Regions from separate parts of the Vibrio sp. Vb1574 genome, predicted to be linked through region 1. Evidence: predicted binding sites of a transcription regulator. Region 1 holds the regulator's gene; each other region holds the start of a gene.
The links. The regulator CRP, encoded in region 1, controls carbon source genes, mostly activating them, when cyclic AMP is high. The targets are predictions, from matches to a motif close to TGTGANNNNNNTCACA.

Region 1 (7,544 bases):
CTTCTTCCGCAGTAACAGACGACAGAATTTAAGGATAGAAACAATGACACATTGGATTGCAGGTGAATGGGTACAAGGTCAGGGTGAAGCATTTACGTCTCTGTCGCCGTACAACCAAGAAGTGATCTGGCAAGGCAAAGGTGCAACGGCAGAGCAGGTGAACCAGGCGGTATCTGCAGCGCGTGAAGCGTTTATTGACTGGAAAAAGCGCCCATTTTCAGAGCGTGAGGCAATCGTGTTGGCTTTTGCGGAGAAAGTAAAAGAGAACAGCGAAAAAATCGCCGAAGTCATTGCCAAAGAAACTGGTAAGCCAATTTGGGAAACGCGCACTGAAGCAGCGGCAATGGCAGGTAAAATTGCCATTTCGATTCGCGCTTATCATGACCGCACTGGTGAGGCGAGCCGTGAAGCAGCAGGCAACCAAATCGTATTGCGCCACCGCCCATTGGGCGTGATGGCGGTGTTTGGTCCTTACAACTTCCCAGGCCACCTACCAAATGGTCACATTGTGCCTGCGCTACTGGCTGGTAACACGGTAGTCTTCAAACCGTCTGAGCAAACGCCATGGACGGGTGAATTGGCAATGAAGCTATGGGAAGAAGCCGGTCTGCCGAAAGGCGTGATTAACCTTGTTCAAGGCGCGAAAGAAACTGGTATCGCGCTCGCTGACGCAAAAGGCATTGATGGCGTACTGTTTACGGGTAGCGCGAATACGGGGCATGTATTACACCGTCAATTTGCGGGTCAACCGGGCAAGATGCTCGCACTAGAAATGGGTGGTAATAACCCGATGGTGATCTCTGATAAATATGGTGATTTGGATGCCACGGTTTACACCATCATCCAGTCAGCGTTTATCAGTGCTGGGCAGCGTTGTACGTGTGCTCGTCGTTTGTATGTGCCATTGGGTGAAAAAGGCGATGCGCTTATCACCAAGCTCGTCGAAGCGACACGCAATATTCGCGTAGACCAACCATTTGCAGAACCTGCGCCATTTATGGGACCGCAAATTTCGGTCGCGGCAGCCAAGTTTATTCTTGATGCACAAGCTAATCTACAGTCTCTTGGCGGTGAAAGCTTGATTGAAGCGAAAGCAGGAGAGGCGGCGTTTGTTTCTCCTGGCATCATTGATGTAACGAACATTGCTGAGTTACCAGATGAAGAATACTTCGGCCCACTTCTGCAAGTGGTGCGTTACGAAGGGTTAGACAAAGCCGTGGCGCTAGCAAACGATACGCGCTTTGGCTTATCTGCTGGTTTGGTCTCAACCGACGACCAAGAATGGGAATACTTCGTTGACCACATTCGTGCAGGTATCGTGAACCGTAACCGCCAGCTCACTGGTGCAAGTGGTGATGCGCCATTTGGTGGTCCGGGAGCGTCGGGTAACTTGCGCCCAAGCGCTTACTACGCAGCAGATTACTGTGCGTACCCAATGGCATCAATGGAAGGTCAAGAGACTGTCTTGCCTGCAACATTGAGTCCAGGTGTAGCGCTATAAGTTTTAATAATAGAGTCGCAACTATGCATTGCGGCTCACCTTGCCGGCGCATCATTTAGGTATGGGTTGTAGTGATCGTTGGCAGAACACGAAAAGTGAGCAAAGACTCGGAAAAGCGTGTTGACTGACTGGCATTTACCGTCACAGGTTGATGGTTGCTCGTTCATTATTCTGGACAACTTTTGTTGTGAACGAGCAGCCAACTTCCGCTTACCTTTAAACTCTACATCTCGTAACAAGGAGTCGTTATGACGCCCGATGTGTTATTTGAATCGCTATGGCAAGATTACATTCAACGTCTTTGCCCTTCGGCTGCTAAAGTGCATCAGCTGCTTCAAGAAGATGAGCCTCTGATTAATGATCATATAGCTTTACGTACCTTCAATATCGCGCCTCTTGGTATTGAAACTCTAGCTAAGCCATTTGTAGCTATTGGTTACAAGGCGTGTGGTGATTACGTTTTCGAAAGCAAAAAGCTGGTTGCTAAGCACTATGAGCACCCAGATCCGAAGCAACCTAAAGTATTTATTAGTGAGCTAAAAGTTGAAGAGTGCTCTCCTGAGCTACAAGAGATTGTGAAAAATTTGGTGGCACAAGTCGATGCTGACAAGCTGAACGATAGCGCATTCTTACATGGTGGACGCTTGTGGGATTTAAGCTTTGCTGATTACCAAACGTTGGCTAAAGAAAGTGAGTACGCATCTTGGCTTGCGGCGCATGGTTACGGAGCAAACCACTTCACGGTGAGCGTTAACCAGCTCAATGAATATGAAGAAGTGAAGCAGGTAAACGATCATCTGCGTACCGCTGGGTTTACCATTAATGAAAATGGTGGTGAAGTGAAGGGCACTCCTGAGGTGTTGCTAGAGCAGTCATCGACCATGGCAGATAAAGTAGCGGTTCGTTTTAGCGAAGGCACTGAAATTATCCCTGGCGGGTTTTATGAATTTGCTAAGCGCTATCCGATGGAAAATGGTGATTTGTACCCAGGTTTCGTGGCCGCTTCAGCTGACAAAATCTTTGAAAGTACGAATGGCTAAGTTTTAGGGTTAACCTGTTAAGCTTACTCATTAGTGTTCGCTGCACCCTATCTCATTTGGTCATGAGTAAATAAAAAGCCACCAATGTTGCCATTGGTGGCTTTTATAATTTTGTTCGTGTCACTCTAGTTCGAGATTAACGAGTACCGTAAACCACGATGGTTTTACCGTGAGCAGAGATTAGGTTCTGCTCTTCTAGCATCTTCAAGATACGACCTACTGTCTCACGAGAACAGCCAACAATTTGACCGATTTCTTGACGAGTGATCTTGATTTGCATGCCGTCTGGGTGAGTCATTGCGTCTGGTTGTTTTGCAAGGTTCAGAAGCGTCTGAGCGATACGACCAGTTACGTCTAGGAACGCCAGGTCACCCACTTTTTGGCTAGTTACTTGAAGACGACGAGCCATCTGCGCAGAAAGACGCATTAGGATGTCTGGGTTTACTTGGATAAGCTGACGGAACTTCTTGAAAGAAATTTCAGCAACTTCACAAGGAGATTTAGCACGAACCCAAGCTGTGCGCTCTTGGTCTTCCTCGAATAGACCAAGTTCACCAATAAAGTCTCCTTGGTTTAGGTAAGAAAGGATCATCTCCTTACCTTCTTCGTCTTTGATAAGAACCGCAACAGAACCTTTAACGATGTAGTACAAAGTTTCTGCCTTTTCGCCCGCGTGAATTAGCGTGCTCTTTGAAGGGTACTTATGAATATGACAGTGTGAAAGAAACCACTCTAATGTTGGGTCGGTTTGAGGTTTACCTAGAACCATAATATCTCACTTCCTCTGCAGGGTACGCTTGCGCTATCCATATTTTAGCTAAGCCTGAATTAGGCCTACTAGAATAAGAGCACTTTTTATATGCTGCAAGCTCTCTTGTGTTTCGGTAAGAAATAGTATCCTTTTTCGAAAACGATTTCTTGATTTTAATCGTGCCATGATTGAGATTTTGTAAGCAAAACTGTGCACATGATCACGGTATGAAAAGTAAACATCTTCGCAGGCAGGTTTTTAGCCAATTTTCCCTGTTTCGATGAGCTGTTGTAGGATAGGCCGAACTATGAGCTCCATTGCAAAGCTCATCTTACCGCCGGGTACGACAATCGTGTTGTGGCGTGACATGAATGAGCCATCAATCATGGCCAGCAGATATGGGAAGTCGACATTCTTGATACCGCGTAGGCGAATCACCACAAAACTCTCATCCAAACTAGGGATGCCTTTTGCATTAAGTGGGTTGGAAGTATCAACGGTCGGTACGCGCTGGAAGTTGATGTGAGTACGAGAAAACTGCGGAGTGATATAGTTGAGGTAATCGTCCATGGATCGCACGATTGAGTCCATTACCGCTTCACGCGAATGGCCGCGATCGCGAGTGTCACGTACGAATTTTTGTATCCACTCTAAGTTTACAATCGGCACCATGCCGATTAAGAAATCCACATGTTGAGCAACATTAACATCGCCATCGACCACGCCACCATGTAACCCTTCATAAAACAGAACGTCGCTGTTTTCGGGTAAGTCTTGCCACGGTGTAAACGTGCCTGGCATTTGATTGTAGGGAACCGCTTCGTCAAACGTGTGCAGATAACGGCGCACGCTGCCAGTGCCGTCATGCCCGAACTTACGGAAAAACTCTTCTAATCCCGGGAAGTCATTAGCTTGTGGGCCAAAGTAGCTAATGTGTCGACCTTGCTCGCGGGCTTTGCGAATTTCGATGTCCATTTCTGGGCGAGTAAAGCGATGGAAGCTATCGCCTTCAACCCATGCGGGTTTAACGTTCATCATATTGAACATTTTACGGAAGGCTTCAGATGTAGTGGTCGTGCCGGCACCGGACGAACCAGTAACCGCAATAATTGGGTGTTTAGCTGACATGACAAACCTTGTCGAAAATTACTTACCTGTAATGTGCAGTAGAGTTACTACTGCACGGTCGATATCCCACTATAGCACGTAACAATACCTTGTCATCGAGTGGGATACGGTAAAATGTGAAGGGTCTAAAATTTTGTTTTATGTTGAATATCGACGGTTTCGTGTAGCTCAGAGAACACGATAACCGCTTCACCTTTTTCCAATTGAGCTTTAACTTGATCAATTTTGTCTTGCAAAGAAACCTCGACGGTTCCGTAATCCGTTCCTTCGCGTAAGACGAATTCACGAATTAAGTTTTCCAATGTTTCCGGCGCAATGTCTTGCCATGGAATGATCATAAATACCTCTAACTTTTATGATGAGCGGCTAGTTTACTGCGTTCGTTGCTTGGATACAGCAGAAAGGTAATCTGCGGCGATACTTTCGTAATACGCGGGCAGCGCTTCCTCCAACCAAAACTTAGGTTTTAACGCCGTTCCTGTTAGGAAGCCAACATGGCCACCGTGTTCAAAGAGACGGTAATCAATGTTATCTGGCAGAACAAACTTCGGTATCACATCATCGGTCATGAACGGATCGTCTTTGGCATGGATGATCAGTGTGGGTAGCGTGATTTGCTGTAGTTTACTTAAGCCAGAGCATTGGTCGTAATAATCTTGTGCGTCTTTAAAGCCATGCAATGGTGCGGTAATCAAATCATCGAATTCATACAGCCGTGTGACACGTTTGATTGAGTTGTAGGACAGCGCCAGCTCGCCATGCAGTAGATGATGCTTTTGTAACGCGTTACGTTTCAGTGAAGAAAGCAGATAACGGCGATACACTTTTGAAAAGCCTTGTTCTATACGGTTCGCACACGCCGCTAGGTCTAAAGGCGCTGAGATAATAGTCGCTGCATTCAAAATAGGGTGGTCTTTATATTGGGCTAAATAATTCGCCAACATGTTACCGCCAAGAGAAATACCAACCGCAACTTTGGGGTTATCAGGAAAGCGTTGCTCAAGGTGCTCTAAGAAGTGGCGGGCGTCAGTCACTTCACCAGAATGATAGGCGCGAGCTTTCTTGTTTGGCTTACCGCTACAACCGCGGAAATGCATCATCACCGACAGCCATCCAGATTGAGCAAATGCATTCATTAGCCCATTGGCATAAGGGCTATAGAAGCACCCCTCTAATCCATGAAATAAAACAAAAATCGGCTTTTTTTGTGCAGGCTCTTGGGTTGGGTCCTCGCTCCACGCGAGATCGAGAAAGTCGCCATCGGATGTATCGAGGGTTTGCCAAATCGGCGTAAACAACGCTTTTTTGCGAATAAAACGCGGCAAAAGCGTTTGGAGATGCGGGTTTTTGATCCCGGCGGCTGCGAAAAATTGTGTCATACCTAACTGCTCTTATGCGGTCCTTCGGTGTCCGTTGAAGAACTTATTAATATAATCCTTTATAAAGATTATAGGTATTCTACAGAGTTATGGGCGTTTTGGTGGTTGAATGTTTGGCACCGGAATAGCAAAGGCTTGCTGCAAATGCTCCCCACCGAGTTGACGACAGTATCTCAACGTCAGTGGGTCACCATCATTTTTGAGTAGTGCAAGTGAGTTAATGCAGTCCACCAAATCCGCTTGTTGCTGCTTTTCTAGTTGCAGCTCAAACTGCAAGGTCTCACGATACAAAGCGTCATTGACTTGAGACTTAAGGTGGCGACGAAGGTCGCGAAAGGAGTGAAGTAAAGTTTCGCTCCTACCTAGACAGTCTTGCACCAAGGACCAGTCTTTTTCTTGGAAAATGAGTTGCTGCTCATCGAGCCATCTGAGCAGCAGGAGTAGGTTCACGTTACCGTGGTAGTTGTTCTGTAATGATAAACACGCCTCTTTCACTTCTCGCACACCATAAAATTGCAGACTAAACTGCCAAAGGTGTTCTAGGGTGAGTGTGTATTCAGCGTGTTGATTACTCATTGATTAAACTCTAGCTCCATCTGCTCCAACGTTTCTTGAGCAGACATCCATTCCATTTCAATTTCTTCGAGCTCAGCCTTACTAGAAGCTTGAAGTGCCAGCACTTGGTTAAGTTTAGCTTTATTTTCGGCCGCATACAGTGAGTTGTCCGCCAATTGTTCTTCAGCTTCGGCCAGTGCAGCACCTAACTTATCCATTTTATTTTCTAGTTGTGTCAGCGTTTTGCGAATTGGCGCTGTCTGTTTTCGAAACTCTGCATCGCGACGTTTTTGCTCTTTCTTCGCAGCTGCGCTGTTGGCCGTATCTTTGCTTGGCTGCGCAGCCTGCGCTTCTTTGCGTTCCGCTCTTTGTTGTTCGGTTAACCATTTATAATAGTCATTTAAATCACCGTCGAACGGAGCAACTTGTCGATCATGCACTAAATACAAGTCATCGGTCGTAGCGCGCAGTAAATAGCGGTCGTGCGAAACAATCACCATCGCACCTTCGAATGTTTGCAGTGCCATCGTAAGTGCTTGGCGCATGTCCAAGTCTAAGTGGTTGGTCGGTTCATCAAGTAGCAACAGGTTTGGCTTTTGCCACACAATTAAAGCCAACACCAAACGGGCTTTTTCGCCACCAGAAAACGGCGCAACTTTTTCTAGTGCTTTGTCACCTTGGAAGCCAAAGCTACCTAGGTAATCACGTAGCTGCTGTTCGGTTTGATCTGGTGCGATTTGCATCATGTGTTGCAGCGGCGTTTCTTCAGGATGAAGCGTTTCTAACTGGTGCTGAGCGAAGTAACCAATTTTCACGCCTTGTGAGTAAGTTAGGTCACCACCTTGCGCGTTAAGTTCACCAGAGAGCAGCTTGATTAAGGTCGATTTACCCGCACCATTACGGCCGAGTAGACCAATACGACTGCCAGGAACCAAGTTCAAGCGGATCTTCTCTAAGATGAGGTTGTCACCGTAACCTGCAGATACTTCATCCATCATCATGATTGGGTTTGGCAGCGCAGCTGGCTCACGGAATTGAAAGCTAAATGGGTTATCGAATTGAGCTGGCAGTACTTTTTCCATGCGCTCCAAAGCTTTGATACGGCTTTGGGCTTGGCGTGCTTTTGATGCTTTGTAACGGAAGCGGTCGATGTAGCTTTGCATGTGCGACATCTGCTTCTGTTGCTTTTC
Region 2 (7,544 bases), on a different contig from region 1:
ATTATCAATCTTGGTTGCATTATGCAATTGCAATTTGCGTTATGGAATTGCATTTTGATAATTTTCGCGTGAATAAATCCAACTTATATGAGATCTTGTGCCCAAAAATAAGTCTTTGCATTTTGGCATGATTAATGCATAATAATGCTCGACCCTTCTTAAGCCGAGGGTCACCTAGCCAACTGACGTTGTTAGTGAATACAATTTGTTCACACTAAATATAAGCCAATCGCGATTATTGCGGTTGGCTATTTTTTTATATGAACAACGTTACTTACGTGCTTTGCAAATTGCACTTCTCTTACTTTCAGTCATAAAAAAGGGCTGACGTGTTACGCCAACCCTTGTGTTTTACTTTACGTTTTAACCCGTTTATCTAGCAGTTCAGTATCCCATCAACTGCAGCAAATTTTCAGCTGTCACAATGGCTTCTTTACGATTAGCAATATTAAGCTTTTGGTACAGGTTGCGAATGTGGGTTTTAATTGTCGTACCTGCCACATCCAGCTCTTGTGCGATTTGCTCGTTACTAAAGCCTGAATAAATCAGTCCCAGAACCTGCCATTCGCGTTGTGTTAATGGGCTGGTACGTACTAGCTCTGGCACATTAGGGTGATTCACCAACTTTTCAATAAAGTCTTCATCAAAGTGAATCGACCGGCTACGTTGATTCGATGAAATGTCCTTCATTAACTGTTGAGCACGGTGACGCTCAAGATCGCCCAGTTCATGGCGGAGGCTCAACTTCTCCAGCAGACCGCCAATGGTTGCACCATCAATCAGGAAGTTTCCGACCATGCCAGTTTGGTTCGTCATTACTAATGCTTCTTTTAACAGTGCCTTGGCTTGCTCCTCATCTTTTTGGCGAGCAGAAAGGACCGCTTCTACCACTAAGTTGCGATTAGTATCTGTGATTAGGTTAGTGCGACGAGCTTCACCTTGGAGGAAATCTAACGCAGCACGAGCGTCGGTATATTGGCCTAAGTTAATGTGGGCGCGGGCAATGTTACGCCATTGCAATTGAGAAAAGTGGTTGCATGCCGATTCAGGACGAACCGCAGTGTTGAGCCATTCTTGCATTGCATCGGTATTCCCGCGCGCTTGCCAAAATAGAATCAACGATAGTGAAGCGTTTGCAGTCCAATCTACGTGGTAAGTCGACTGTTTCATCAAGTGCTGTATATGCTCAATAAATTTACCGGCTTTGTCTAATTCACCGCGTCCAATCGCAATACGCGCCAACATCGAATAGCTATGTAAGTGCTTGCTTGGTGAATGGTTTTCGAGAATTTGCAGACCTTTGTACGCGCATTCTTCCGCTTCATCAAGTCGGTTCCAGCACCAAAGTACTTGCGCGCGAATACGCAGCAAAAATTCATGAAGAGGAACATGCTGAAGCTGCTGATCTTCAATCAGACGGAATGCGGAATCTTGTAGTTCAAAGGCAGCTTGCACGTAACCTTGTGCAATTAAAATCTCGCTTTGCTGCAATATTGCCCATAACGCTTGGTGATATACCTGATACTGACGAGCTAGCTTTTCAGTTTGTTGCATCATCGGCAAAGCACGGTCTAGTTTACCTAGCACGTGGTTAACTTCACCAACAACCGAAGTCGCCACAATTCGGCTACGGTAAATTGTGTTATCAAGTTGGCTAAGCGCTAACTCCGCTAATTCGAGAGCTTTTTCTGGCTGGTTACTGTTGATAGCCACTTGAGCAAGCAACGCGTTTGCTTGACCTTGATAATGAATATCTAACGCAATGTTACGCTTTTTGTGTTCCTCTTCCGCTTCTTCAAGCAGGTGGCCCACTTGGTTATAACGATGCTGACTTTGAGCCAACCATGCTCGGAGCATCGTAAGTTTTGGGTGGCTGAACAACAGATCATCGTCCAACTTGTTAATTGAGCTTTCCAGTGTGCTGAGTTCGCCTTGGTTAAACATCTTCCAGCCGAATTCGTTTAGGATCTCTACCACTAAGTCCTTATCATTCGATTTTTGTGCATGATGAATCGCTTGGTGTGGTGCTTTTTGCTGTAACCAAGCGATAGCAGCATTGCGGTGGAGATCTTTTTCTTGCTGAGGAATACGAGCTTGGCGCTCATGAGACAAAAACTCGCCAAATAAGTTATGGAACCGGAACCAGTTCTGTTCCCCTTCGAGCGGGTAAATGAATAAGCCGTAACGGTTAAGCGATTCAATCATTCCCAGTGCATCTTCGCGTTGGGTAAGGGCAAACACTAGCTCATCATTGAAGTGGTCAAGCACGGATACTTGCATTAAAAAGTGACGAGTTTCGTGATCGAGTAAGTCAAACACTTCTTCGACCAAGTAATCCCACAAGTGCGCGTGATTGAACTGCGATACCGACTCTACAGTTTGTGCCAATGTGCGGTTTTGATGTTGGGCTTGTAATGCGATCAACTGCATCGCCGATGGCCAACCTTCAACATAGGTTCTTAGGCTGTTCGCCATGTCTTCATCGATACCATCGGCGATACGCTGGTTAAAGAAGCGAGTGGTTTCTTCGGTATCGAACGCCAACATCTCGTTGCCGATTTCGATCATTAAATCACGAACACGTAAGTTTGCAGTGCCCAGAGGCGGCGCTGCACGACTGGTTACCACAACGGTGAGGTTGTCTGGCATGTGCTTTAAGAAGAAACGCATGGATTCATGGATTTCATCATTCGTGATTAAATGGTAGTCATCAAGTACCACGTAGCACTCTTGATGAAAGTCAGCCATTTCAGCGAATACTTCGCTAAATAGGGAGCGTAAAGACGAGATCTGACGTTTTTCCGCCAGTTTTTGTGCGTTAGCGCAACTGAAGTTGGTGGCTTTGTTTAATGCTTGAAGCAGATAGTTTACAAAGCGAAAGCCGTCGTTATCGCTGTCATCAATGCTGTACCAACCGACGTTTGGCTTATCGGATAGCCACTGCGCTGCCATTGTTGTTTTTCCGTAACCTGCTGGGGATCGGAATAAAACCAATTTGTAGTAAGGCGCTTGCTGTAGTAAGTCCAACACTCGTGGGCGCACGATGGCATTGTGCAGGCGTCCTGGTCGAGTAAGCTTAGATGGAATCCACATTAGTAGTTATGTCCTTATTTATGTATACCCAAATGGCAGCAACGTGATCATTCTAGTAAAGCCCCCTTGAAAGCCGTCTTACTGAATGATGTCATCAGCATCAAAAACACTGTTTGAATGCCGGATAATGTCGCTACTGTTGGGGCTTGCGTCCGTCTGAAAAACCATTCCATACGGTCACTTAGATATAAAAGCTAGCGAAAACTAGAAATAACTCACATCGCCTAATTCTAGTTTGTATAAAAAGCGTACAATCCTGTGAGCTGAGTGGGATGTTACGACATCAGAAATGTTCGTTACTTTGATCCACTTCCTAATTCTCAAGGGTTGATGGATTTACCATCAACTACGCCCTTTATTTGTGATTGTCGTCACTTAAATATCGTTTGTTTCGTTAGCGTTAAGATCGCGTTGCACATAGATTACGAAAAGTTCTTCTACGCTGACCGAGTTAATGTGACCGATATTACAATTTTCACATCATCAGATGAGTGGACTATAAAAAGCGTCATGAACGGGTTTTAACCTTTCTCACATTCCATTGTGATCAAAATCACTAAGAACTGGTGCAAAGTTCACTTTGTTGAGATTTGGATCACTAACCTAGCAATGGTACCCCCTCTACGCCCTCAGCCCTCCTCCTTCAAAGGATGAGAATTAGGAGGATGTTTATTCACAGAGGTAAATGCACGATGTATGGCAGATGAATTACCAAAAGACGTGAGAATTTCGTAATGAAACCTACTCAACAAAAACAATTTGACAAGAAGTCGTTCCAAGAAAGCGTAAAGAAACACTTATCTGTAACTTACGCTCATACGATTGAAAACGCAGACAGCCGCGCATGGTACCTAGCAATGGGGCATGCTCTGGCTGAATTTACTACTCTAGATTTGCTTGCGACAGAAGAAGATCCACGCATTAAAAGTGCGAAGAGCGTTAACTACCTTTCGCTAGAATTCCTTATCGGTCGTTTGACGGGTAACAACCTAATCAGCATGGGTCTGTATGAACAAGTAACAGAAGCAATGGCTGAACTGGGTTACAACCTAACTGATCTGCTAGAAGAAGAGCGCGACCCATCATTGGGTAACGGTGGCCTTGGTCGTCTGGCTGCGTGTTTCATGGATTCATGTGCGGCACAAGAATTCCCAACTGTCGGCTATGGTTTACATTACGAATACGGTCTATTTAAACAGTCATTCAAAGATGGTCGCCAGCAAGAAGCACCTGACGCTTGGCGCGGTGTAGAAGGCTACCCTTGGGAAATTGCGCGTCCAGAACTTGCGCAAGAGATCGGTTTCTACGGTCACGTTGAAGTGATTAACGAGAACGGTAAAGAAGTTCGCAAATGGGTACCAGGCATGACAGTAAGAGCAATGCCTTGGGATCTTCCAATTGTGGGTTACGAATCAGACACGGTTTACCCGCTACGTCTTTGGGAATGTCAGGCGATTGCACCATTCTCACTAGCAAGCTTTAACAATGGTGATTACTTCGAAGCTCAGCACGCACTGATCGACGCAGGTAACATCACTAAAGTGCTTTACCCGAACGACAACCACGAGAAAGGTAAAACACTGCGTCTAATGCAGCAGTACTTCCACTCAGCAGCGTCTGTACGTGACATCCTACGTCGCCACGAAGCTGCGGGCTACTCGCTAGCGGATCTACCTAAGCAAGAGACTATCCAGCTTAACGATACACACCCAACGATTGCGATTCCTGAACTAATGCGCATCCTGATGGATGAAAAAGGTTTAACTTGGGAAGCGGCTTGGGAAATCAGCTCTAAGACATTTGCGTACACCAACCACACGCTACTTCCAGAAGCACTAGAGACATGGCCAGAGTCGCTAATCCAGCACCTGCTACCACGTCACATGGAGATCATTTACGAGATCAACCACCGCTTCCTACAAGACGTACGTGCAATGTGGCCGGGTGATGTCGCGAAGCAACAGAAGCTTTCTATCATCGAAGAAGGTTTCCACCGCATGGTTCGCATGGCAAACCTATGTGTAATCGGCTCTTACGCAGTAAACGGTGTAGCAGCACTTCACTCTGAACTGGTTAAGAAAGACCTATTCCCAGAGTTCCACGAAATGTACCCGACACGTCTACACAACGTAACGAACGGTATTACGCCACGTCGCTGGTTGAAGTTCTGTAACCCAGGTCTGTCTCAGCTTATCACTGAGAAAGTCGGCCCAGAATGGCCAGCGAAACTAGAGCAACTTGAAGGTATTGCGAAGTACGCTACTGACGCGACATTCCAAAAAGAATTCATGGCAGTGAAGAAAGAGAACAAAGAACGCCTAGCAACTTGGGTGAAAGAGAACATGGGTATCGAGCTCGATACTAATGCAATCTTCGATGTTCAAATCAAGCGTCTGCACGAGTACAAACGTCAGCATCTAGACTTGCTACACGTACTGTCTCTGTACCACCGTATTCTTAATGAACCAGGTTTTGAGTGTACGCCACGCGTTGTGTTCTTCGCAGCAAAAGCAGCACCGGGTTACCACCTAGCGAAAGAAATCATCTTCGCAATCAACAAGATTGCAGACAAGGTGAACAACGATCCTCGCATCGGTAACAAGCTGAAAGTGGTATTCATCCCTGACTACCGCGTGAGCATGGCTGAAATCATTATCCCTGCGGCTGACGTTTCTCAACAAATCTCGCTAGCGGGTAAAGAAGCATCAGGTACAGGTAACATGAAGATGGCGCTAAACGGTGCCCTAACTATCGGTACGATGGATGGTGCGAACGTTGAAATTCGTGAAGAAGTGGGCGATGAGAACATCTACATCTTCGGTCTAGACGTTGAAGGTGTGAAAGCGCTAAAAGCTCAAGGTTATAACCCATTTGACTACTACAACGCGGATCACCTACTCAAAGCGTCCATGGACCTACTACTGGGTGAAGAATTCACTCCAGGTCAACCGGGCCTACTACGTGCAACGTACGATAGCCTGCTGGATGGCGGTGACCCATACCTATGTCTTGCGGACTTCGCATCGTATGTGAAAGCGCACGAAGACATGAGCGAACAATATAAAGATCAAGCTGGCTGGGCGAAGAAGGCCATTCTTAATACCGCCCTTGTTGGCAAGTTCACGTCAGACCGCTCAATCCGAGACTACGTGAACAATATCTGGAAACTTGAAGCGGTGAAACGCTAATAGAACCTAGTTAAGACCAAGGTAGCCAAGCGCTACCTTTGGTCATTTTCCAAAAGAAGTTATTGATAACAATAAAACCCTACATGGAAGGTGTTGGTATTACCTTCGGAGAAAGCGATGAAAGAACAAACAGCATTAAAGAAAGTCGCGGAAATGGCGAGATTGGCTGATAGCTATGTCAGTGCTTGGGGAGATGAGGCTAAAGTGTCTGAGGAGACGCTACGCCGCTTGCTCGCTTCGCTTGGCTACGATACTAGCAGTGATGAAAAACTACTGGCTTCTGCTGAAAAGAAACATAAAAAAGACGTACTAGCCCCTGTTCTTGTTTTACGCGACGGCGAACCAGTCGAAGTGGAACTAAACCTAGGTACGAGTGCTCGTGAGAGTGAATTCAGCTGGCGTTTAGAAACAGAACAAGGAGAGGTACTTGAAGGCTATCTTCAGTCCCAAATTGTTCGTGATGAGCGTGCTGAGGGTGGCCCTCTAGTGTTTGCATTGCCAAAGAACTTGGCTTGGGGTTATCACAAACTGATCATCAGTCGTAAGCGTCGTAAAACACCTTACGAGATGTCATTGATCATTACGCCGAAAGCGTGTTTCAAACAAGACGATCTAAACCAACACAAAAAGCTATGGGGTCCTAGTATCCAGCTTTACACACTGCGTACTCAGCATAACTGGGGCATCGGTGATTTTGGCGACCTAAAACAACTGGTGAGTGATATTGCCTCTCGTGGCGGTGACTTCATTGGCTTGAACCCTATTCACTCGCTGTTCCCTGCGAATCCAGAAGGGGCAAGCCCATACAGCCCGTCTTCTCGTCGTTGGTTGAACATCATGTACATCGACGTAAGCTCTGTACCTGAATTCGCGCTAAGTGCAGAAGCACAACAGCGTGTTGGTAGCGCAGAGTTCCAACAACGTTTACAAAAAGCGCGAGACTCTCATTGGGTGAATTACACCGAAGTTTCGCAACTAAAAATGAGCGTTCTTCCGCTACTATTCAGTGAGTTTAAAGCTCGCCATTTAGACAAAAACACCGATCGCGCTCGTGCCTTCTTGGACTTTGTTGAAAAAGGCGGCGACAGCTTGCTACATCAAGCTGCATTCGATGCACTTCATGCTGATTTACATGCAGAAGATGCAAACATGTGGGGTTGGCCTGTATTCCCTGAGAAATACCGCACATTCGACGCAGCTGGTACTCAGAAGTACATTAAGGACAACCAAGATCGTGTTCACTTGTACATGTACCTGCAATGG
Region 3 (7,544 bases), on a different contig from region 1:
TTTGTATAACAATATCGCCAACCTAGCAAATAAAGTGGATTCAACCATGGCGATTCTTGAGCAATTCACGACAACCGCAACAGATAAGCTCAATGAATCATTGGCAGACGCAGGTGACATATATTCGGCGGGTGTAACGAAAGCCATCATCATTGGCGTTATTGTCGTTTTACTCGCGACAGCTATTGGCTACCACATCGCACAAAGCGTTCGCGAACCGTTGACTCGTATTCTAAAAGTGTTAGAAAGCCTGACTGAAGGTGATATGACACAGCGTATCGACATTCGCTATAACAACGAATTCAGCCGTGTGAGTGGACACATTAACTCACTCGCCGACAACCTTCACGAGATCTTGGTGAAACTCAACGAAGCGTCAGAAAACCTATCGTCAACCGCGACAACCAACGAACGCACCTCTTCGCAAGCACAAATCAAATTGAGCTCTCAACGCGAACAAACGGCAAACGTCGCTACCGCGATGACAGAAATGTCCCATTCAGTGCAGGAAGTCGCGCAAAGTGCGCAAGGCTCGCTAGAAATGGTGCAACGCGTCGAATCTGCCTCTGAAGAAGGCAGAAATGTTATGAGCAGTAACATCTCAACCATTAATCAACTAGAAACACGTTTGAACGAATCGGTCTCCGCAGTTTCTGAGCTACAAAAGATGAGTGGTCAAATTGGGTCTATCCTTGATGTGATCCGCAACATTGCGGAGCAAACCAACCTACTGGCATTGAACGCGGCAATTGAAGCGGCTCGCGCTGGTGAACAAGGTCGCGGCTTCGCGGTAGTGGCAGATGAAGTACGAGTACTCGCATCAAGAACGACTCAATCAACCACTGAAATTGAATCCATGATCAGTAATCTGCAATCTAGCTCACAATCAGCAAACCAAGTCATACAAAGCTGTATGAGCGATATGGAGATGTCGGTTGAGCAAGCGTCAAAAGCGAACAGCTCAATGGAAGAGATCCAGGCGCTAATCATTGAGATCAGCCAAATGAGTACGCACATTTCACAAGCAGCAGCAGAGCAAAGTGAAACATCAACAGACATTGCTCGCAGTATTGAAGATATCAACAGCATCGCCGATGAAAGTTTCCAAGCCATGTCGAGTATCGCACAAACTAGTGAATCACTGACCCACTTGGCTCATCAGCAAAATGAATTGGTCCACCGCTTTAAGTTATAAATACTTTATAATTAAGAGCATTAATTAGTGCAATCAACTGTATAAGGGCGACTTTTTGTTAAGTCGCCCTTGTTTTTTGTCGGCCATGTCTACATATGATTAATAAGGCCAGCTCATCCCCTTGCACAACTCTTTTCGAGCGGCCTCATAAAAAGGAAAATCTATGGCTGTTCATGTTGGTATTATCGACCAAGACCCAGTGAGATTGGTCACTCCTCTATTAGATAATCGTACGCTAAGCACACATATCGTCTTCATCGGAGACAAGAGCCAGTTAGATATATTTGACCGACTGAGTGCCGTTTTAGATCAACGAGAAATTACTTCTGAATTTTTTGAAATTCCATCCGCTGTTAATACATCTCTGATCAAACAAGCAATTCAAAAACTGGCAAAAGATCTCCATGAACGCGGCGAAGATGTAAAATTGAACGCGAGCTGTGGTCTTCGTCATCGCTTGTTGTCGGTGTACGAAGTTTTCCGTACCTATCGCTGGCCAATTTTTGTGGTTGAGCCTAGTAGCGATAAGCTTTGTTGGTTATACCCTGATGGCAAAGAAGATACCCAAGTCGAAGATCACATTACGATTGCAGATTACCTCACTATCTTTGGTGCACGCGGCGAGTTTCACCACGTTGATTTACCACCTCTTCTTGATAAAAAATTGTATGAACTTGGTGAACGATGGGCCTCAAATGCGCTTGAACTTGGGCCAGGTCTAGCAACACTTAACTACCTTGCAACCACATGCCGCAAAGAACAAAAGCTTGATGTCGAGCTCTCCGAAAAACAGCAGGGCTACCGTGAGCTCAACATGTTGCTTTCAGATTTAGTAGAAGCAGAAATCGCCACCTATGAGAATGGCGTTTTAACGTTTGCAGATGAAGATGCTCGACGCTTTTCAAACGGTGAGTGGTTAGAAACTTTGGTTCACAGCACCGTGAAGCAAATCCAAGACACCATGCCGACGATCCAAGATCGATCGTTAAATGTTCAGGTTTATCGCAAACTTGGTGAAAGTGAAGTACGCAATGAGTTAGATGTCGCAACAGTTGTAAACAACAAGCTGCACATCATCGAATGCAAAACCAAAGGCATGAGAGATGACGGCGACGATACTTTATATAAGTTAGAATCGCTTCGCGATCTATTAGGTGGCTTACAAGCGCGCGCAATGTTGGTGAGCTTCCGTCCTCTTCGTCACAATGACATTACTCGTGCTGAAGACTTAGGGCTAGCCCTGATTGGCCCTGATGAGCTTAAAGATTTAAGAACGCACTTAACTGCTTGGTTTAAAGACGCGGGCGGTTCAGACGAGATATAGTGCCATTAAGAAAAGCTAAAATTCACAACGATAAAAAGCAGCATTAATGCTGCTTTTTTATACCTAAATTTTAGCTGTACGCATTTCTATAAGTAGAAAAAAACCAGAGGTTAGCCTCTGGTTTTTTCTGTTTGTTTAAATGCCAACTATAGCGGCTTAAAGCATTTTACGCGCTGCTTCTACAACCACTTTAATTGAACGCGCTTCCGTTTCTTTCAGAGTTGAATGATCTGGAATCTCTTTTTGTGTACGGTTGATGATAACACCAGCCACACAACCCGCTTTTAAACCAGAGCTCGCACACATTGTTAGCAGTGTTGCAGACTCCATCTCGAAGTTAAGTACGCCCATGTCTTGCCATTCTTGCATAGAGCCTTGGAAACGCTTAACAACACGACCAGAGAACGTATCGTAACGTTCTTGACCAGGGTAGAACGTGTCGCTTGATGCAGTCACACCCATGTGAACTGTAGCGCCAGACTCTTCTACCGCTGCTTTCATTGCGGTTGCTACTTCAAAGTCAGCAACTGCTGGGAATTCCATAGGAGCAAAGTGTAGGCTCGCACCGTCAAGACGAACTGACCCCGTCGTTACGATCATGTCACCCACGTTTACATGCGGTTGAATTGCACCCGTTGTACCAACACGTAGGAAAGTGCGAACACCAAGCTGTGCCAATTCCTCAACTGCGATAGAGGTAGAAGGACCACCAATACCTGTAGAACAAACCACAACAGGTTTACCGTCTAGCTCTGCACGGTATAGCGTGTATTCACGATGGCTTGCTAGAAATACTGGATTTTCCATTTGTTCTGCGATTTTTTGAACACGCGCTGGGTCACCAGGAATGATCGCTAGAGTCGCACCATTAAGATCAGCTTCAGTAACACCTAAATGGAATACAGCTTGAGACATAAGTCGCTCCTTATTGTGGCTTATTTTATGAACAATAAGCTCATTAATCAGTTATTGGGTACAGATGCACTGTAGCGAACCTTTCACCAACATAGAGTGATCACAATCACAATGACAAAATGTAATGAAAATGAAATTTCAAACAAAACTGGTATTGATCACACTTTAAGGGGCGTTAGATCATTTTGTTGCATAGCAATGCGTGATTTCAAGGACGAGAAAAACGTCTGATCGCATCAGGTGAATACGGTTAAAAAAAGCCCGATACACGAATGCCTCGGGCTATTAATGAGTGGGATCATTGGTTAGGTCAGTTATTTGATCTGTTTGGACTCAAAACGAAGTAATCTCAACGCATTCAATGTCACCAGTGCTGTTGCACCACTGTCAGCTAATACTGCAACCCACAACCCAGTAACCCCAAGTAAACTTGTCACTAAGAATACACCTTTCAAACCTAGCGCTAACGCGACATTCTGACGAATGTTACTTAGCGTCGCACGCGACAGTTCTATCATGGCAGGTAGCTCAATCAACCGGTTGTGTGTTAACGCCGCATCAGCAGTCTCGAGCGCAACATCCGTACCGCCTCCCATCGCAATACCAATGCTCGAAGCTTTCATGGCTGGAGCATCATTGATACCGTCTCCCACCATCGCAACGGTATGTTGTTGTGATAGTTTCTCGACGTAATGCACCTTGTCTGCAGGTAACAAACTCGCTTTATAATCCAAGCCTATTCTATTTGCCATTGCTTCTGCACTTCTCGGGTTGTCACCCGTTAGCATCACCGACGTGACCCCAAGTTCCTTCAACATTGCGATGGCTTGCTGGGCATCTGAGCGCAATGTATCTTGCCATGCGATCACGCCAATGACCTCGTCATCGTAACGAACAATGACAACCGTTTTACCTTGTTGTTCCAACGTAACCACTTGCTCTTTGGCTTCTTGAGAAAGTGGAAAGTCTGCCTTTGAAGGCGTGACCACTTGGACCATTTTTCCATCGACGTAACCAGTGACACCAGAGCCTACTTGCGCGGTTTTATCCAACGCTTCAGGAATAGTAAGCCCCTGCTCTTGCACTTTGGTAACTAAAGAAACCGCTAGAGGATGACTTGAACCAACCTCGATTGACGCAGTTAGGCTAAGTAACTTGTCTTCATCCATATCAAAAGCAAAGACGTCGGTCACTTCTGGTTTACCTTGCGTCAGTGTCCCAGTTTTATCAAATGCGACAGACTCAACCTTGCCAAGCAACTCAAGCGCCGCTCCACCTTTGATCAATGCGCCCCGCTTAGCCGCTGCCGCCAAGCCAGAAGTGATCGCCGCAGGCGTTGAAATGACTAATGCACATGGACAAGCAATCAACAGCAGGGCGAGTCCTCGATAGATCCACGTTTCCCACGGTTGGGCAAATAGTAATGGCGGCGTAACGATAACCATCAGAGACACCAACATCATTAGTGGCGTATACCAACGGCTAAATTTATCAAGAAAGCGTTCTAATGGTGCCTTACGGGATTCTGCTTCTTCAATCAAATGAAGAATTCGATCTATCGCATTCTCGCCCTGACGGGAAGTCACCTGTAAACGAACCACTTTATCGACAACCACAGCCCCGGCCATCACTTTGCCACCGGTTTGATGTTCAACGGGAACAGATTCTCCCGTTAACGCACTTTCGTCAAAACTCGCAAGCGCATCTTGCAAAACACCGTCGGCAGGCAAACGACCTCCGGGTGCGACTTCTATGATATCCCCTGGTTTAAGCTGCGCAGCTGGTACTTCTTTGCGTTCACCATCAATAATTAAAATTGAATTTTCTGGGACTAAGTCCATTAACGCCTGGACACCGCTTCGCGCGCGAGATGATGCATATGCTTCTAACTTTTCACCAATAAGGAAAAGCAATAACACCATTGCGGCTTCGGCGGTTTCACCTAAATATAAAGCGCCGAGCGCCGCTACACTCATTAACGTTTCAATCGCAAAAGGCGTACCGCTACGCGCCAACTTAAATGCTTTGAGCGCGATTGGGTATAAACCAAGTAAACACGTCAAAGTGAATAACCAAGCGCTTATTTGAGGGTCGATCTTAGAAATTACTGCCGCAGTAGCCATTGCACCAGCAATCGAGAGAATTTGGATGTTGTCTCTTATGACGCCAAGCCAGCCTTTCTTTGTAGTGCTTGGTTTTGGAGCATCAAGTGAAAAGAGCGGGAAACCCGTTTTTTGGGCTGTCTGCTCTATCGTAGCTATCAGCTCTAGACCATCAAAATCGACGACCAGTTTTTCTGTTGCAAACAAAACCTTGGCTTGGCTGACGCCTTGTAAAGACGTAATGGCTTTCTCAAGCTTTTGCGCACAAGATGGGCAATCCATACCTGACACAAGCCAAGCGTTCCGAACGGAGGAATTACTCTCCCTTGTGGGATCGTCTTCCTCGCCTGTGTCAACGCTGCAGCCTCCTCCACTACAGCAAGAGCTTTCAGAAACATCAACACTGGCCTGAGAGATATTGAGCGAAGATTTTACTGGCGCACAGCATGACTCGCTTGCACCAAGCGGCACCGCAGTTTTGATTTTGCTAGATTGGCAACCTTGATGTTTTGTACACATAATTTTTTCCTTATTGGTATCGGTGATTTACCTATTGCTAAGGATAAACCTTAGAGTAAGCTCCAAGGTCAAGATAAATTTGTACAGTTCGGCGATAGAAAATAAAAAAGACGCCGAAGCGTCTTTCCAAACCAGTTTAAAAGCAATATTCCGTAAAGTTTAAACAGAGAGGTTAAACGGGATGCTTAAAACACTCATTTAATGTCATTCCTATGGCACGCAGCACGTCTCTTCTTGTGATAACACCAACCAACTTACCTTTGCCATCCACCACTGGATACATTTTCGGCTTTCCAACTTTCATCATGTCAGCCAGTTCAATTACTGACATTTCTGGAGAAACAGATAAGACATCATCATGCATACACTCTTGTACCGTATGTGTATCTTGGCAGTGATAACTTGCTTTCACCAACTTATCTAATAAGTCTTGCTCCGATAAAAACCCAACCACTTTTTCATTTTCATCAATGACAGGGCCACCTAGTGTGACACTTTGCATTACTTTGTTTAAAGCTGCCGAAAGTGACATATCTTTCGTGAAAGTCACCGCTTGCAACGTCATGTAATCTTTTACTTTTAATGAATGCATTCTTATCTCCTTAAGGGCATTTTATTGCGGCCTTTAGATAAGTGTCGCCTAATTTCCTGATTTTACTAAATGGAAAGGAGTAATTTTATTTATAGGCACAGCCTATTGAACTAAAACAAAATTAACTCACCGAACAACATTCACTGTATTTCGTTAAACGCAAGATTCAGCCAGGCTGATTTTTCTAGGCAAAATACAACAAAGCCAGTCAATTGACTGGCTTTGTTATTATGTAATTGTTGCGTTAGCTATGTTGGCGGCGCATGTTGTCTAAAATAATGCCAGTCGCCATCGCGACATTCAGTGATTCGGCACCGCCAAACGCCGGAATCGTGATCTTATCTGTCACGAATTTTGCTGCGGCTTCACGCACACCATGAGATTCGCTGCCCATCAACAAAATACCTTCAGCAGCGAAATCCGTTTTATGAACGCTCTCTCCTTCCAAAAACGCGCCATATACTGGCAATTTGGCGTGTTCCAAGTAACTTGGCAAATCCACCAAACTCACTTGTACGCGGCCAAAGCTGCCCATGGTCGCACTGATCGTTTTAGGATTATAAGGATCAGCACAATCTGTACTCGCAATAATGTGCTTGATGCCATACCAGTCTGCAACACGAATAATCGTACCTAGATTACCAGGGTCGGATACACCATCTAGCGCAATCATCAAGCCTTTCGCTTGAGGCTCTTTTACACTCGGAATTTCAACCACAGCAATGGCCGCATTATTGCTCACAAGCGTGCTCGCTTTGGTCAATTCATCAAGCGATGCTTCAACACAATCAAAACGATTTAGCGTACCAGCATTTTGTTCGAGAAATGCCGCTGTTGCAAAAACCTGCTTCACCTTCAATGAACTACTTGCTAGCTCTAGTACGTTCTTTTCACCCT
Region 4 (7,544 bases), on a different contig from region 1:
ATATGTGGAGTTGCCATTTTCTTTTCCTTAACCTTTCTCTAGCGCTCCGCGCTTAAGGCGATATAAGCCAGAGTATTCTCATTTCCGACAAGCAGCATTTACATACTGCAAACATAAAACTAGGAGCTATCAAGCTCCTAGTTTTCAAAAACCTAACTAATTATAGGAAGTTCTTACCGTAATCCATTGGAGAAGTACCGAAGTAACTTGCCAATGTTTGACCGATATCTGCGAATGTTTCGCGGCGGCCAAGAGAACCAGCTGGTACTTTTTGACCATAAACCAATACTGGGATGTGCTCACGAGTATGGTCAGTACCTGGCCATGTTGGGTCACAGCCGTGGTCTGCCGTTAGGATAAGCACATCGTCTTCTTCCATAATCTCTAGCACTTCGTTGATACGATCATCGAAGTACTCAAGTGCCGCTGCGTAACCCGCTACGTCACGACGGTGACCGTAAGCTGAGTCGAAGTCTACAAAGTTAGTGAATACGATCGTGTTGTCGCCCGCTTCTTTGATTTGCTCTAGCGTTGCTTCGAACAATGCAGGGATACCTGTCGCTTTCACTTTCTTAGTGATGCCGCAGTTTGCGTAGATATCAGCAATCTTACCAATAGAAACCACGTTGCCTTGCTTCTCATCAACGAGCTTCTGAAGAACCGTTGCTGATGGTGGCTCTACAGAAAGATCACGACGGTTACCTGTACGCTCAAATTGACCTTTACCAGCACCAACGAATGGGCGCGCGATAACACGACCAATGTTGTAATCTTCTAGCTCTTCACGTGCGATTTGGCAAAGCTCTAGTAGACGGTCTAGACCGAAAGTCTCTTCGTGACATGCGATTTGGAATACAGAGTCAGCAGACGTGTAGAAGATTGGTTTGCCAGTCTTCATGTGCTCTTCACCAAGATCGTCAAGAACTTGAGTACCAGACGCGTGACAGTTACCTAGGAAACCGTCAAGACCTGCACGCTCAAGAATGCGGTCAGTCAATTCTTTCGGGAAGCTGTTTGCTTTGTCAGTGAAGTAACCCCAGTCAAACAGAACAGGAACACCTGCGATTTCCCAGTGACCAGACGGCGTGTCTTTACCTGAAGAAAGCTCTGCTGCATGACCGTATGCACCAATGATTTCAGCGTCTGCGTCTAGTCCAGGTGCGAAGCGACCTGTCGATTCTTTATGCGCCATTGCCAAACCAAGTTTCGATAGATTTGGAAGGCGAAGTGCACCTTGGCGATTGTCGTTATCTGCTAAGCCTTTGTCACATTGGTCAGCGATGTGACCTAGTGTGTCTGAACCTACATCACCAAATTCTTTAGCATCGGCAGTTGCACCGATACCGAATGAGTCTAGTACTAAAATAAATGCTCTTTTCATTGCTCGTTCCTTAGGCCCACTCGGCTTTTTATTATGGTTGAGTAGGCCTTGTGTAATTACTTGTTCTATTAGATATCTTCTGCACGAATTTGGCGGTAAACCTCTGGAGTTGGTGTGTATTCACCACCTACTTTGATTGCACTGCGCAGTGCTTTTGCCGCTTCTTCCCATTGCTCTTCAGTGCGAGCGTGGATGACCGCAAGAGGTTTATCACTGTCTGCGACCTCACCTAGGCGGATGAACTCGTCGAAACCAACTGCGTAGTCGATTTCATCAGTAGCAACACGACGACCACCACCCATAGCAACCACAGCCATGCCGATAGCACGTGTATCCATTGCAGAGACAATGCCCGTTTCTGTTGCGTAAACTGGCTTAATGATTGCTGCTTTTTCTAAGTAGTTGTCGTAGTTTTCTACGAAGTCCGCAGGGCCGCCTAAACCGGCAACCATCTTGCCGAAGCACTCAGCCGCTTTGCCGTTATCCAGCACTTCCATCAGTTTTGCGCGTGCGTCTTCTGTGTTCTCAGCAAGCTTGCCAAGTACTAACATTTCAGCACATGAAGCCATGGTCACTTCAAGTAGACGAGGATTACGGTATTCACCCGTTAAGAAACGAACCGCTTCACGAACTTCCACTGCGTTACCCGCTGAAGACGCCAATACTTGGTTCATGTCCGTAAGAATTGCCGTAGTTTTAGTGCCAGCACCGTTTGCTACCGCAACGATTGATTTTGCTAGCTCTTCAGACGCTTCGTAAGTTGGCATAAATGCACCTGAACCCACTTTTACGTCCATCACTAGCGATTCCAGACCCGCCGCCAGTTTCTTAGAAAGGATCGACGCCGTAATCAGGGAGATATTGTCTACCGTTGCGGTAATATCACGAGTCGCGTAAACACGCTTATCCGCAGGAGCAAGGTCACCAGTTTGACCGATGATCGCCACACCAGCGTCTTTGGTTACTTGACCAAAAACATCGTTGCTCGGCGTAATGTTGTAACCAGGGATAGATTCAAGTTTATCCAGCGTACCGCCTGTATGACCAAGACCGCGGCCAGAGATCATAGGTACGAAACCGCCACACGCTGCCACCATTGGGCCAAGCATTAAAGAAGTTACGTCACCCACACCACCGGTTGAGTGTTTGTCGACAATTGGACCACCGAAGTTCATGTGGCTCCAGTCGATAACCATGCCCGAATCACGCATTGCACACGTTAAGGCGATGCGCTCATCCATGGTCATTTCATTAAAGAAAATCGTCATAGCAAACGCCGCAATCTGACCTTCAGATACCGTGTTGTTCGCTACGCCTTGAATAAAGAAGTTGATTTCGTCTGCGGTAAGTACTTCACCGTCACGTTTTTTACGAATGATTTCTTGTGGTAAATACATTAGTGCCTCCCAAGCTCTTTTGAGCCATGGTTGTAGTAGGATAGAAGAGGTTTGGTAGCACCCGTTTAGGTGCTACCGTTCAGACGTATTATTGGAATTAGTACGCTGTTGGATCAGCGACGTCGTCCGATACTTCTAATGTATTTAGTAGGTTGGTTAGCAGGCTAGACGCACCAAAACGGTAGTGACGAGCATCAACCCAGTTGTCACCTAGGATTTCGTCAGCCATTGCTAGGTATGCTGCTGCGTCTTCAGCAGTGCGCACACCACCTGCTGGTTTGAAACCAACAGTTTCTGCAACACCCATGTCGCGAATAACTTCAAGCATCATGCGAGCGTATTCTGGTGTTGCGTTTACTGGCACTTTACCAGTTGAAGTTTTAATGAAGTCAGCACCTGCTTCAATACAGATTTGAGATGCTTTCTTGATTAGTGCTTCTTCTTTTAGTTCACCTGTTTCGATGATCACTTTAAGAAGAATGTCACCACAAGCTTCTTTACATTGCTTAACTAGTTCGAAGCCTACTTTCTCATCACCCGCCATTAGCGCGCGGTAAGGAAAAACTACGTCAACTTCGTCTGCACCGTAAGCAACCGCCGCTTTTGTTTCAGCAACTGCGATTTCAATGTCGTCGTTACCATGTGGGAAGTTCGTTACTGTTGCAATACGAACCTCTGGCGTACCTTGCTCACGAAGTGTCTTCTTAGCAATAGGAATAAAGCGAGGGTAAATACAAATTGCAGCTGTGTTGCCTACTGCTGTTTTCGCGTCATGACATAGTGAGATCACTTTTGCATCAGTGTCATCGTCATTCAACGTAGTTAGGTCCATAAGTTTAAGTGCACGTAGCGCTGCTGCTTTTAAATCGCTCATTTCTATCTCCGATCAATATTCAAAAAATTCACTACTCAGCCTTACATCACGTCTTTAACTATAATCAACAAGTCGAGACAATGTGAGTAAATGGCTAAACAGTCTATTAATGAACGGACTTGGTTCCCTGAAGACTCGGCATATACAGCGAAAATTTATCATATGCCAATTGCTATCCTTGTCACCGCACAGTACCAGTTTGGCCTATGGCACAACAATCTATGATTGCGGTGTCTTTAATATCACATCACAAAGCAAAACGCCTATTAGATCTGATATTGCAGGGCAATTCATTTGCCCATCGATTATGTAATATTCATTACGTGATTAAGAATCAAGCTTAACCACTATCCTGTGATTAATACATTATAGAGTTTCACCGCAAAACTGTAGCACCAAATAGAGCGCAAACGGTTTGTATCTCAAAATTTCCTAGCCCCTATTCCATTGACTGCGTAATACCTCGACTAAGGCAAACACCCGATGAAATTTTGGAGCCCGAAAAACGAAAAATGCCCCGCAGCAATCTCTTGCTACAGGGCATGATGTAAAACGGCGTCTATATATTAAGAACCGATTCTAATTATAGTGCTGCAAGGCTTAAGCAGAAGCCTGCAATTGTCGCTGCCATAAGGTTAGACAACGTACCTGCAAGAACTGCTTTAACACCCATGCGAGCGATGTCACTACGACGGTTTGGTGCAAGGCTACCTAGACCACCAAGTAGAATCGCGATAGAAGAAAGGTTCGCGAAACCACATAGTGCGAATGAGATGATAGCTGTTGTCTTCTCAGACATTACTTCACCAGTTGCCGCGATTACTTGAGCGTTTTCACCTAGATATGGTGTGAAGTTCAAGTAAGCAACGAATTCGTTCACTACGATTTTCTGACCGATGAATGAACCAGCTGTTACAGCTTCTGCCCATGGAACACCGATTAGGAATGCTAGTGGAGAGAACGCGTAACCTAGGATTAGCTCTAGTGTTAGTTCTGGCATGCCGAACCAACCACCGATGCCACCTAGCATACCGTTGATTAGCGCGATTAGACCAACGAATGCGATTAGCATTGCACCTACGTTAAGCGCAAGTTGTAGACCAGAAGCCGCACCGCCCGCAGCTGCGTCGATTACGTTAACTGGTTTGTCGTCACCGCCGTCCATCGCTTCTTCGATACTTTCGTGAGGCTGGTCAGTCTCTGGGTGAAGGATTTTAGCGAACAGTAGACCACCTGGTGCTGCCATGAATGATGCCGCAACTAGGTACTCTAGTGGAACACCCATAGATGCGTAACCAGCTAGTACACCACCAGCAACAGAAGCTAGACCACCACACATTACCGCGAATAGCTCTGATTGAGTCATTTTTGGAACGAATGGGCGAACAACTAGAGGTGCCTCAGTTTGACCTACGAAAATGTTAGCTGCCGCTGACATTGATTCCGCACGAGAAGTGCCTAGCGCTTTTTGTAGTGCGCCACCAAGAATCTTGATAACCCATTGCATAACGCCAATGTAGTAAAGAACTGAAATCAGTGCAGAGAAGAAGATCAGTGTAGGAAGAACACGGAATGCGAAGATGAAACCGCCGCCGCCGAATACTTCGAACATCTTGTCAGAAACAAGACCACCGAACAGGAATGATGAACCATCGTTACCGTAGTTGATAACGTTAGAAACACCTGAAGAGAAACCGTTTAGTAGATCACGGCCCCAAGGTACATACAGAACAAATGCACCTAATGCGAATTGGATAGCGAATGCGCCACCCACAGTTCTAAAGTTGATAGCTTTTCGGTTGTTAGAAAATGCCACTGCAATCGCAAGAAGCACTACCATACCGATTAGGCTCATAAACAGGCTCATAGTTTATGACTTCCTTATAAGTTATTTATTGGCGTGTTACAAAATGGAGCTATAAAGCGGGGGCAATTATACTCATGCAGAATCAATTAAAGTAATGCCAGCCTCACACTTTCCTATAAGATTCATGATTGATTCAACCAGCTTTGTGAGTTAATTCACAATAAGCAGGAAAACGTTTTCGATTTCAAACCACATCTTTAGATTTTATTCACATATCGAGAAAGCAAAATTGCTATTTTTCCACAGTTGAGAGGCAATCGATTGCTTTCGGCCGTTATGCAACTCTACGAGCTCATTAAAGACGTGAATGAGTTTGGCTGGGTGATTTGACTCCCCTTGATATCCAAGTATAGGCATATCTGGTGCGTCTGTTTCGATTACTAAGTTTTCGAGTGGTAATTTTTGAATTGCGTCGCGTGTTTTCTTGGCTCTTGGGTAGGTAATCGTTCCTCCTACACCGATAAAAAAACCTAATTTGACCCACTCCATGGCTTGCTGATAACTCCCAGAAAAAGCGTGTAGCACACCACCTCTAGGGAGATTCGCCGCTTTCACCATTTGAATGAGGCGATTGTGCGCTTTTCGGCTATGTAAAATAACTGGGAGTTCGAAGCGTCTAGCCAGCTCAAATTGAACTTCAAGTATCTTTTCTTGCAACTGTGGATCAACATCAATGGCAAAATCTAAACCACACTCTCCTATTGCCACGCACTGCTGCCCTTTTTGATTTAGATAGCCTTCTAGCTCTGTAAGGTGCTGCTCAACGTTATCTTCAAGAAAATACGGATGAAAGCCGAGCGCATAATACAAATTGGCATGTTGCTCTGCCAAAGTTTGAATACGAGCCCAGTTTTGCGGACCGACGGAAGGAATCAAAATTCTTGCGACGCCTTGCGTTTGAGCAAGCTCAAGTTGATGTGCAAAGTCATCTTGAAACACATCAAAATCAAAGTGGCAGTGCGTATCAAAGAGCTTCATCTTGACGCTTTTTATCTGTATCTGCGGGCAGAAAATCAGAGGATGGTTGGGCTTCACTCTTCTCTTCAGTTTGATGGGCTGGGTCTTTTCGATATGGGACACAACTGCGTTTCTGATCGGGAGTTAACCCCATCTCTTTACACCAGTTGTCGTAACGCTTTAGCCCACGTTTAAACCAATTCATATCTTATCCTTATATAAAAACGCCCTTGGCTAAGTTTATAGCCAAGGGCGTTTTAAAATCTAGTTTGCGTTAAGGCTTACCCTAACCGCGCAAATTAGTGCTCACGCGTCGCACGGAAATCAACGTCAGGGAAACGCTCTTTCGCCAAGTTTAAGTTAACCATTGTTGGAGCGATATACGTTAGGTTATCACCACCATCCAATGCTAAGTTCGCTTGATTCTTGCGTTGGAACTCATCCAGTTTCTTCGCATCACCACACTCAACCCAACGAGCAGTTGCAACGTTAATGCCTTCATAAATCGCTTCAACGTTATACTCAGATTTCAAACGAGCCACAACAACATCGAACTGAAGTACACCAACGGCACCAACGATCAGATCGTTGTTCTGTAGAGGACGGAATACCTGTACCGCACCTTCTTCTGATAGCTGAACCAAACCTTTGAGAAGCTGCTTCTGCTTTAATGGATCTTTCAGGCGAATACGACGGAATAGTTCCGGAGCGAAGTTCGGAATACCAGAGAACTTCAGTGATTCACCTTGCGTAAAGGTATCACCAATCTGAATAGTGCCGTGGTTGTGTAGACCAATGATGTCACCGGCGTAAGCGTGTTCTGCACGTGCACGGTCACCAGCCATAAAGGTTACTGCATCAGAGATACTCACTTGCTTGCCAAGACGAACGTGGTTCATCTTCATACCTTGCGTGTAAGTGCCCGATACAATACGCATGAATGCGATACGGTCGCGGTGTTTTGGGTCCATGTTCGCTTGGATCTTAAATACGAAACCAGAGAACTTCTCTTCAGTCGCTTCAACTTCACGTTCAACCGCTTGACGAGTTTTCGGCGCTGGAGCCCAT

Region 2: the regulator CRP is predicted to act here: its motif matches at 3,549-3,564, upstream of R7O12_RS04660 (glycogen/starch/alpha-glucan phosphorylase).
Region 3: the regulator CRP is predicted to act here: its motif matches at 3,530-3,545, upstream of udp (uridine phosphorylase).
Region 4: the regulator CRP is predicted to act here: its motif matches at 5,664-5,679, upstream of R7O12_RS00795 (NupC/NupG family nucleoside CNT transporter).

Annotation. Positions count from the first base shown of each region.
Region 1 covers NZ_JAWOTC010000031.1:34,406-41,949, forward strand. Annotated here, with positions in the region: gene astA (arginine N-succinyltransferase) at 1-15, shown strand, start outside; gene astD (succinylglutamate-semialdehyde dehydrogenase) at 44-1,501, shown strand; gene R7O12_RS17085 (DUF1338 domain-containing protein) at 1,750-2,541, shown strand; gene crp (cAMP-activated global transcriptional regulator CRP) at 2,678-3,310, opposite strand; gene R7O12_RS17095 (phosphoribulokinase) at 3,551-4,420, opposite strand; gene R7O12_RS17100 (YheU family protein) at 4,546-4,758, opposite strand; gene R7O12_RS17105 (hydrolase) at 4,792-5,799, opposite strand; gene R7O12_RS17110 (TIGR02444 family protein) at 5,887-6,375, opposite strand; gene R7O12_RS17115 (ABC transporter ATP-binding protein) at 6,372-7,544, opposite strand, start outside.
Region 2 covers NZ_JAWOTC010000004.1:125,825-133,368, forward strand. Annotated here, with positions in the region: gene malT (HTH-type transcriptional regulator MalT) at 385-3,093, opposite strand; gene R7O12_RS04660 (glycogen/starch/alpha-glucan phosphorylase) at 3,828-6,281, shown strand; gene malQ (4-alpha-glucanotransferase) at 6,399-7,544, shown strand, end outside.
Region 3 covers NZ_JAWOTC010000016.1:5,643-13,186, reverse strand. Annotated here, with positions in the region: gene R7O12_RS12445 (methyl-accepting chemotaxis protein) at 1-1,195, shown strand, start outside; gene R7O12_RS12440 (DUF1887 family protein) at 1,359-2,519, shown strand; gene udp (uridine phosphorylase) at 2,676-3,434, opposite strand; gene R7O12_RS12430 (zinc/cadmium/mercury/lead-transporting ATPase) at 3,749-6,055, opposite strand; gene R7O12_RS12425 (CBS domain-containing protein) at 6,228-6,647, opposite strand; gene R7O12_RS12420 (RNA methyltransferase) at 6,892-7,544, opposite strand, start outside.
Region 4 covers NZ_JAWOTC010000001.1:174,807-182,350, forward strand. Annotated here, with positions in the region: gene deoD (purine-nucleoside phosphorylase) at 1-17, opposite strand, end outside; gene R7O12_RS00775 (phosphopentomutase) at 161-1,381, opposite strand; gene deoA (thymidine phosphorylase) at 1,450-2,778, opposite strand; gene deoC (deoxyribose-phosphate aldolase) at 2,876-3,652, opposite strand; gene R7O12_RS00790 (hypothetical protein) at 3,743-3,877, shown strand; gene R7O12_RS00795 (NupC/NupG family nucleoside CNT transporter) at 4,236-5,519, opposite strand; gene R7O12_RS00800 (TatD family hydrolase) at 5,724-6,497, opposite strand; gene R7O12_RS00805 (DUF5363 family protein) at 6,484-6,681, opposite strand; gene prfC (peptide chain release factor 3) at 6,776-7,544, opposite strand, start outside.